Regions from separate parts of the Gordonia liuliyuniae genome, predicted to be linked through region 1. Evidence: riboswitches for the same ligand, from Rfam matches in the RefSeq annotation. Region 1 holds a riboswitch; each other region holds the start of a gene.

The links. A riboswitch is a leader RNA that binds a small molecule or an ion and turns the genes downstream of it on or off. The one in region 1 is predicted to bind S-adenosylmethionine.
Region 2: another riboswitch for S-adenosylmethionine. It lies ahead of L5G33_RS18005 (bifunctional o-acetylhomoserine/o-acetylserine sulfhydrylase); the one in region 1 lies ahead of L5G33_RS01825 (2OG-Fe(II) oxygenase).
Region 3: another riboswitch for S-adenosylmethionine. It lies ahead of L5G33_RS03665 (aminotransferase class V-fold PLP-dependent enzyme); the one in region 1 lies ahead of L5G33_RS01825 (2OG-Fe(II) oxygenase).

The regions. Positions count from the first base shown of each region.
Region 1 covers NZ_JAKKOR010000001.1:399,091-402,318, reverse strand. Annotated here, with positions in the region: gene L5G33_RS01830 (tRNA-dependent cyclodipeptide synthase) at 1-361, opposite strand, end outside; gene L5G33_RS01825 (2OG-Fe(II) oxygenase) at 361-1,191, opposite strand; SAM riboswitch class I at 1,317-1,406, opposite strand; gene L5G33_RS01820 (acyl-CoA dehydrogenase family protein) at 1,600-3,228, shown strand, end outside.
Region 2 covers NZ_JAKKOR010000013.1:175,763-178,990, forward strand. Annotated here, with positions in the region: gene L5G33_RS17995 (sodium:solute symporter family protein) at 1-1,554, shown strand, start outside; gene L5G33_RS18000 (putative transporter small subunit) at 1,551-1,682, shown strand; SAM riboswitch class IV at 1,789-1,909, shown strand; gene L5G33_RS18005 (bifunctional o-acetylhomoserine/o-acetylserine sulfhydrylase) at 1,965-3,228, shown strand, end outside.
Region 3 covers NZ_JAKKOR010000002.1:168,302-171,529, reverse strand. Annotated here, with positions in the region: gene L5G33_RS03665 (aminotransferase class V-fold PLP-dependent enzyme) at 1-1,108, opposite strand, end outside; SAM riboswitch class IV at 1,125-1,237, opposite strand; gene L5G33_RS03660 (hypothetical protein) at 1,652-2,200, shown strand; gene L5G33_RS03655 (SPFH domain-containing protein) at 2,222-3,228, shown strand, end outside.

The DNA of each region.
Region 1 (3,228 bases):
CGCTGAGTGCGGCGTCCCAGCGCAAAATGTCGACGTCGGCGGTGAGAAGGTCGAGCAACCGGCGGTTGCGGGCCAGCCACTGGTCGCCGCGACGGCGCGAGAAGCGGTACGCGCTACCCGGGTCAGCGTCGAGGTTGTGCCGTTGCAGTGTGTCGGCGACGGCGACGGTGACGCGTCCGAATCCGCTTCGGTTGAGCAGATCGATCGTCGCGCCGAGCTTCTCCCCCTCATGGTAATCGGCTCCCACGCTGACCAGCAGGATCGTCGAGCGGCCCGAGTAGTCGTAGTGCAGCCCTTTGAGATCGAATGCCGCCTTGTGCGACACCGAGCCGACGGGTGCGTCTGCGGTGGCGACGGACATCAGCTCCACACCGCCAGCGGTTGCTCGTCGGCACGGACACCGATGAAGAGTCCGATCGTCACGCGAGGCCGATCGGCGGACGGCGCGACCGCATGGACTCTGCGTGGATCGATGAAAATCGCCTCCCCCACAGTCGGCTTCACCGTCACCGCGGGCTCGCCGACGATGCTCCGGTCGACGCCCCAGGCACGGCCGCCGGACAGCTCGCGGTAGTCGTCTTCGGTGGGGAACGAATCCCAGATCTCGAGTTCGCCGCCGACGTCCGGCACGTCGAGGTACACGTTCACCGACAGCTGCCTGCGGATTCCGAGGCCCCCGTCCGGCAGGTTGCGTTGGACGTTGTCGGTGTGAGGCTCCAGGTCGACGCCCGCCTGCTGGTAGCGGACGACGCCCGCGAAGAACTTGCGACTTTCAGACTCGAGGAGGGTGGCTCCGAACGGCCAGGTCTCGTCGAGCAGGAGCCGAACGCTGTCGGACGGGTACGGGTAAGGCGCAGCGAGCGATCGCAGCGAACGCCGGTGGCCCGCCGCTTCGTCGAAGTACTCGGCCTCCTGCCCAGGACCGGTCTCGGAGAACGCATGTCCGATGCGCCTGAACTGTGGGTCAGTAGCGAGCGGCCCGTGATCGTCCCGTCCGACGAACACCCTGCGCAGCCCGTCGAGGGCGTCGGCTTCGATCAGTCCCGTGATACGCACGGCGTAGACGTCGCCTTTGAGCAACTGAAGCAGATGGTCGGCGGAGAAGTCATCCGCCGCCGTGGTCGCGACGCGCGGATGCTCGTCAGCGGTCCCACCCAGGCCGTCTACCCGGGTATCGAATGTCGTGGTCATCGTGCACCTCCCCTGTCCGGACCGTCGCCGGACTTCGTTCGATCTCGATCGGTCCAGGGGCCCTGGACCGGCACACGTCGATCGATCACGAGCGGGCGAAGAACCGGCAGAGTCGCCCGGTGGCGGGTTCATCGTCTCTGGCATTAGCACCTTGTGGAGGATCCACGGTTGCTGCGGCGTCAAAGAGCCAGTCTCTCGGCCGCTCGTGATGAATGTCTGTGCATTGGAAACCTATGCGCGGCACTGCTTTCCCATCAATGGCCGACACCGCGCTCGCCGGATTCCCGCGCAGGTCGGAGCCTATTAATCGGCGCGCACGTAATCCTGGGTCTTCTCACCGTCGGAACAGAATGCTACGTTCGTGTAGGAACTGGTCCTACACCACCGTAGGAATCTGAGAAGGGCACCATGGAGATCTTCAATCCGACGACGCACACGTTCGACGAGTTCGACACTGCGACGCAGCGCATCCTGCGCAAGACCGTCGACTACTTCGAGGACCTCGGCAAGGCACGGCTGCTTGCCGACACCCGAGACCGGATCTGGTACCAGGACTTCCTCGACTTCAACCGGCGCGAGCGGGTGTTCGCCACTTTCCTGACACCGAAGGCACTCGCCGACGGCGATCGCGACAAGCGGTGGGACACCGCGCGCAACGCCCGGATGAGTCAGATCCTCGGCTTCTACGGCATGCAGTACTGGTACGTATGGCAGGTCACCGTGCTTGGTCTGATGCCGATCTGGCAGAGCACCAATGCGGCCGCGAAGAAGCGTGCGGTGGCCCTCCTGGACGACGGCGACATCTTCGCGTTCGGACTGTCGGAAAAAGAGCACGGCGCGGACGTCTACTCCACCGACATGCTGCTCGAACCCGGCGACGGCGGATTCACCGCGAACGGCGGCAAGTACTACATCGGCAACGGCAACCAGGCGCGGATGGTGTCGGTGTTCGGGCGACGGTCCGACACACCCGTCATCGACTCTGCGGACTCCACCCGCCGGATCTCCGACGACGAGTACGCCGGCTACATGTTCTTCGCCGCCGACTCGCAGCACGCGAACTACCGGCTGCACAAGAACGTCGTCGACTCGCAGATGTACGTCGCGGCGTTCGATCTGCACGACTATCCAGTCGCGTCCGACGACGTGCTCCACACCGGCCGCGCCGCCTTCGACGCGGCGATGAACACGGTGAACGTCGGAAAGTTCAACCTGGGTTTCGGGGCTGTGGGCGCGTGCGAGAACGCGATGTTCGAGGCGTTGACGCACGCCGACAACCGCATCCTCTTCGGTCACCGGGTGACTGAGTTCCCTCAGGTGAAGGCCCTCGTGTCCGACAGTTTCGCGCGCCTGGCCGGGATGAAGCTGTTCAGCGAGCGCGCCGTCGACTACATGCGGTCGGCCAACCGCGACGATCGTCGATACCTGTTGATCAGCGCGATCGAGAAGATGTCGGTGACCCGTGCCGGACAGAAGGTGTACGAGGACATCGCGGACGTGATCGCGGCGCGCGGCTTCGAGAACGACATGATGTTCCCGAACGGCCTCACCTCGATGTTCGGGCTGCCCCGCTTGGAAGGCACCGTCCACGTGAACATGGCGTTGTCGCTGAAGTTCATGCCCGCCTACATGTTCAGTCCGACCGACGTCGGGCTGCTGGCCCTCAAGCATGTTCCGGCCGCCGCACCGTTGACCGGGGTGCTGCGCTGGGCGGGACAGCGGGCGGCGGGCGTGGTGCCGCGGCTGCGCTCCGAGACGGCCAAGGCCACGGTACGTCGCGTCCCGGTACGACGCGACGCCGCCGACGACTCGTTTCTGTTCCACCAGGGGCCGAGCTCGGGACTCGGCGCAATCACGTTCCCCGATTGGCGACCGGCGTTCACCGAGTTCGCGCACATCCCGAACGTCGCGGTCTTCACCGAGCAGGCACTCGCCTTCCAAGCGTTGCTCGCGGCCGCAGAGCCGACAGCCGACCAGCGCAGTGACGTCGACTTCCTGTTCGCGATCGGCGAGCTGTTCACGCTGATCCCGTACGCA
Region 2 (3,228 bases), on a different contig from region 1:
ACCGCCACCTGGATCTGGGCGTCGTCGATGTACGCCTCGGCGACGTCCGGCTACACCTACGGCATCTCCGGACCCATCCATTACGGGTTGTGGGGCGCGCTGATGATCCTCCTCATCTACCCGTTCGGGCGCCGCATCCGAAAGGTCGCACCGAACGCGCACACCATCGCCGAAGTGATGTTCGCTCGGCACGGACGATCGAGCCAGCTCCTGCTCGCCGGATCGAACATCCTCGGCAGCCTGATCAGTTTGACCTCCAACCTGATCGCGGGCGGCGCACTCGTCGCCATGCTCTCGCCGTTCTCGTTCACGCAGGGCATCATCGCGATCGGCGGCGGCGTCCTGCTGTACACGCTCTGGTCCGGCTTCCGCGCCTCGGTGCTCACCGACTTCGTGCAGGTCGTGTTCATGCTCGGCGCGGTCGTCATCATCATCCCGGTGGTGTTCTTCGCTGCGGGCGGACCCGACCTGTTCACCACGGGCTCGGTGAACCTCACCGAGTCGCAGAGCAACTTCTTCTCGTCGGACGCCTTCTACAACCAGGGCGCGCCGTACATCGCCGCCGTCCTCGCGTACGCGATCGGCAACCAGACGATCGCTCAGCGCCTGTTCGCCGTCCGCGAGGATTTGATCAAGAAGACGTTCGTCACCGCGACCTTCGGTTACGGGTCGGCGATCATCGGCATCGGCATGCTCGGCGTCCTCGCCCTGTACGCGGGTGTCGAGCCGATGGACGGCGACGTCAACAACCTGATTCCGCAGATGGCCGCCACCTATCTGCCCGCCGTACTGCTGTGCCTGTTCTTCATCATGATCATCGGCTCGCTCGCGTCGACGGCGGACGCCGACATGACCGCGCTCGCGTCCATCGTGATGGCCGACATCTACGGACAGAACATCGCGGGCAAGAAGCGGGCGAACCCCGCGACCATGGTCCTCATCGGCCGCATCACAATGGTCGTCGCGACCTGCGCCGCCCTCGTGTTCGCCGGCGCCAACCTGAACATCCTCGATCTGCTCGTCTTCGTCGGCGCGCTGTGGGGAGCCCTCGTGTTCCCGGTGATCTCGTCGTTCTACTGGAACCGCGTCACCAACATGTCGTTCAGCGTCGCGGTGGTCGTGGCTCTCGCCTTCTTCCTCCCGGTCCGCTTCTCGTGGATTTCGATGGACGGCGGCGTCGGCATCTTCTTCGACGTCCTGTCGACCATCGGCATCGGCGTGGTGCTCGGACTCATGGCGTTCGGCTTCTTCGGTAAGAAGCCTGCGCTCGTGATCGGCGTCGTCTCGACCGTGGTCGCGGCGCCGTTCGCGATCGGCTTCCTGCACCAGTACGCGGTTCTGTCCGGATCGCTGGTGGCGTACGCGGTCAGCACCATGGTGTGCGTCGGCCTGACCATGCTCAACACCGGCCCGCGCTTCGACTTCGCCACCATCGCCGTACGCACCGGCGACTTCGACGAACGTGAGGCCGAACCCGACCTCGACGCCGAACTGCACGACCTCGAAGCGGAGATTCCGCCTGTGACCACCACCCGAGAGGACGACGGCAAATGACCGGATTCTGGATGACCATCTACGTGCTGGTGTGGCCGCTCGTCACGTTGACCACCCTGAGCGTGATCGTGCGGGCCTTCTTCAAGGAATGGCGTCAGGCCCGCAAGGAGGGGCGCCCCATCGTCTGACCGCACCAACCCTCTAACACGCGGCACTGCCGTAGCGAAAGGGTTTAAGTTCAGGATGCTCGAGGCGTTCCCGCGGGCCCGCGCCGGTGAGATATTGTTCTCGACAGGTCATGAGTGTCAGCGAAGAGCCCCGGCTTGCTGACCGGCAACCCTCCAACCGCGGTGGGGTGCTCCGGGTGATGACCTGGCGGCAACGGGGCGCAGCTTCGTCGCCGCAAGCGCGGGTCCGAAGGTCGGACCCTCCAAGTGCGGGCTTCGGCCCCGCCGACCACAGAGAGAGTGATGACGTCTATGTCTGACGCCGCGAACTGGAGCTTCGAGACCGCCCAGGTTCATGCCGGGCAGGTGGCCGACACAACCACCAACGCTCGCGCCCTGCCGATCTACCAGACCACGTCGTACGTGTTCGACAACACCGAGCACGCTGCGAACCTGTTCGCACTCGCCGAGCCGGGCAACATCTACACGCGCATCATGAACCCGACGCAGGACGCTGTCGAGCAGCGCGTGGCCGCCCTTGAGGGCGGCGTCGCCGCACTGCTCGTGGCCTCCGGCATGGCCGCGACCACCTACGCGATCCAGAACATCGTCGAGAACGGCGGACACGTCGTGTCCAGCCCGCGTATCTACGGCGGCACGTTCAACCTGTTCCACTACACGCTGCCGAAGTTCGGCATCGAGGTGTCGTTCGTGGAGGATCCCGACGACCTCGAGTCGTGGAAGTCCGCGATCAAGTCGAACACGCGCGCCGTGTTCGCCGAGACGATCTCGAACCCGCACAACCAGATCCTCGACACCGCGGGCGTCGCGAAGGTCGCTCACGACGCGGGCATCCCGCTGATCGTCGACAACACCGTCGCCACCCCGTACCTGTTGAACCCGCTCAAGCACGGCGCCGACGTCGTCGTCCACTCGGCCACTAAATATCTTGGCGGACACGGAAACTCGATCGGTGGCGTCCTGGTCGACGGCGGCACGTTCGACTGGCGCGCGCAGCGCGACGGCCAGGACCTGTTCCCCGGCTTCACGACGCCGGACCCGAGCTACAACGGCGTCGTCTTCGCCGACCTTGGCGCCCCGGCATACGCACTGAAGGCCCGCACCCAACTGCTGCGCGACACGGGCGCCGCGATCTCCCCGTTCAACGCGTTCCTGCTGGCGCAGGGCATCGAGACGTTGAGCCTGCGCGTGGAGCGCCACGTCGCCAACGCGCAGAAGGTCGCCGCGTTCCTCGAGGGACACGACCAGGTCACCTCGGTCTCGTACGCGGGACTCCCGTCGTCGCCGTACTACCAGCGCGGCCAGGAACTGCTGCCCAAGGGGCAGGGCGCGATCATCGCATTCGAGATCGACGGCGGTGTTGAAGCCGGCAAGAAATTCGTCAATGCGCTGACCTTGCACAGCCACGTCGCGAACATCGGCGACGTCCGCTCGCTGGTCATCCACCCGGCGTCGACGACGCACAGCCAGCTGTCCGAGGACGAGCTGCTCGCCGCGGGCGTCACCCCGGGCCTGGTGCGTCTGGCCGTCGGCATCGAGGGAATCG
Region 3 (3,228 bases), on a different contig from region 1:
ACTTGCCGTCGCGCACACCGATCCCGTGGCCGCCGCTCAGATGTTCGGCCACCTGCCGCGGTGTGTACCCGTCGACGACGAAGCTCGCGATGCCGACGCGGCCGTACGCGTCGTCGAATATCCGGAGCGGACGAACGTGCGGCAACGCCGCGAGGCCGTCATCGAGACGACGCACCAGCGCCTCCTCGTGCTGCCCGATGCGCTCGAACCCGATGGCGCGCAACGCTTGCGCGGCGGCCGCAATCGACACCGCGCCGAGCACGTTCGGCGATCCCGCCTCGTGCCGCGCTGCGCCGGTGTGCCAGGCGACGTCGTCTATCCCGACGGTCGCGCTCGCGCCGCCGCCCGCGAGGTACGGCTCGGCGGCGTCGAGCCAGTCCGAGCGCCCGACGAGCACGCCTGCACCGAACGGCGCGTACAGCTTGTGTCCGGAGAACACCAGGTAGTCGACACCGAAGCTCGCGATCGACGTGGCGCGATGCGGCACGAGCTGAGCACCGTCGACGAGGATCCGCGCACCGTGCCGGTGTGCGAGTCCGGCGAGCCGCGCGATCGGCAGAACTTCGCCGGTCACGTTCGACGCGGCCGTCACCGCCAACAGCGCGGCGGGGGCCTTGGCTAATTCCGCGTCGAGCGCGAAGATCGTGTCGTCGATCGTCGGCTGCGACGACACCACACGCGCCAGCCCGGCCCGCGTCCACGGCAGCAGATTGGCGTGATGCTCAATGTCGAGGACCACCACATCGCCGGGTGTGATGCACGCGGCGAGGTTGATCGAGTCGGTGGTGTTGCGCGTGAAGACCACCGTGTCGTCCGCGCGGGCGCCCACGAACGACCGAACAGTCTCCCGGGCCTGCTCGTAGCGGGCGGTCGTGACCTGCGACAGGTGCCCGGCGCCGCGATGGACGCTCGCGTACTCGGCGAGCGCGCCTGCCAATCGATCGGCGACCGAGGTCAACGCGGGCGCCGACGCCGCATAGTCGAGGTTGGCGTATGTGACCGGCGATGCCGATCCGGTGATGGGCGCAGTCGCGTCTGCACCCACCACCGGGGCAAGGGCACGAATTCGGGCGGGACGGCACACGCGGGCGTCGAGGACAGCGGTCATGACGAGACTCCTAGAGATTCCACACTTGCCCGTGCCGGTCGACGCGGGCCGGGTCGTCACCCGGAGCACCCCACCGTGGCGGAGGGTTGCTGTCCAGCGAGCCGGGGCTTGTCGCTGGCACTCGTGACCCGTGGACAACGATCCCCTGTCCCCGTCGATCCGGCGATAGTTAAACGCACCGTGCGCGCAATATTCGTCATTCGATCGGCGGGCGGAAGGTCCCGGCGGTCACATCTGGCGGATAGAGTCGGAAAATGAACCGTAACGCCGTCGTCCGACTGCGTCCGATCCAATGGGGAAGGCCGAGCCGTGACGAACCCCTGGGGCCCGAACACTCCACGACCAGGTCCGCCCCAGTACGGTCCACCCCAATACGGTCCGTCACAGTACGGTCCACCCCAGGGTCGTCCCGGATCTGTTCCACCACAACAGTTTCCACCCCGGCCGCAGCTTCCGCCCCAGCTTCCGCCCCAGCCGCCATATCAGCAGTACGGGCAGTTCGCGTACCCGCCTCTGCCGCCGCGCAAATCACGGACTCCCCTGGTGCTCACCGCGATCGGCGTGGTGGCTGTCGCGGCGGTCGGCACCATCCTGCTCGTCGCCGCGCCGTGGAGTTCAAACGACTCCAGCGGGCCCCACCACGAGAGCGTCGCTCTCGACCATGGCGTGAGCGTCGACGTCGAGGTTCCAGCCGACTGGCGGATCGAACAGGGCGACTTCGACGGATCGAAGTCGATGATGCTGGTGCCGGCGACCGACGACCGCACCATCGCCCAGATCGACCGCGACGGTGACGCGATGGACGACGGTGGCACCGCCGAGCCCATCCATGCGCTGATCGGTATCGCCGACACTTGCGGATCATCGCTCAGTGATCTGTCGGCAGGCGAGTGGCGCCCGGACACCGACCAGGACACCGACGGCGGCGTCCAGACCTACCGTCACAGTGCGGTGACGCGCGTCGACACCACCTATTGCTTCCAGATCGTCGGCATCGACTTCGGTCGGTCGACGACGATGGAGTCCACCGCGTCCGACCTGACGCAGAAGCTCCTGGCGGACGACGCGATCACCGCGGCGAAAGCCACCTGACCCCGACCGAACGGAGACATCATGGGCATCATCGACAAGATGCGCGGAGAACTCGTCGACATCATCGAATGGGTCGACGACTCACGCTCGACACTCGCGTGGCGTTTCCCGCGCTACAACAACGAGATCAAGAACGGCGCACAGTTGATCGTGCGCGAAGGCCAGCAGGCGGTGTTCGTCTACCGCGGCAAGCTCGCCGACACATTCGCCCCCGGCCACTACGAGCTGACCACCGAGAACCTGCCGATCATGAGCACCCTCCAAGGGTGGAAGCACGGGTTCGACAGCCCGTTCCGCAGCGAGGTGTACTTCATCAACCGGCGGCCGGTCACCGACCTTCGTTGGGGGACCCCGAACCCGATCACGGTGCGCGACCCCGACTTCGGCATGGTGCAGGTCCGCGCCAACGGATTGTGCGTCATCCGCATCGCCGATCCGGCGATCTTCCTGCGCGAGGTGATCGGCGCGGACAGCCAGGTCAACGCCGACGAGATCGCCGAACTGCTGCGTCGGGTGATCTCGACGGCGTTCTCCGACATGATCCTGGAGACGGGTGTCGGAGCCATCGACCTGCAGGGCAAGCAGGTGGAGCTCAGCGACCAGCTGCGCGACTACGTGCAGACCCGCGTCGACGACGAGTTCGGTCTGCACGTCGACTCGGTGACGATGAACATCTCGCTGCCCGACGAGATCACCGAGGCCATGACACGCGGCGTCGCCCGCGGCGTGGAGGAACGCGGGTTCCTCAACAACGTCGGCGACCTCAATCGTTACCAACAGGGCAAGGCCGCCGATTCGATGCTCGCCGCAGCCCAGAATCCGGGCGGCGGAGCGATGGGCGACATGATGGGCGCGGGTATGGGTCTGGCCATGGCCGGCCAGTTCGCCAACCAGTTCAACCAGCAACAACAACAGTCGGGACCTCCACCGGTCCCGAGTGCGCAGGCTTTCCACATCGAGCAGAACGGTGCGGCAGCGGGCCCGTACACCCTCGACCAACTCCGCGGTTCGATCACCGCGACCACTCT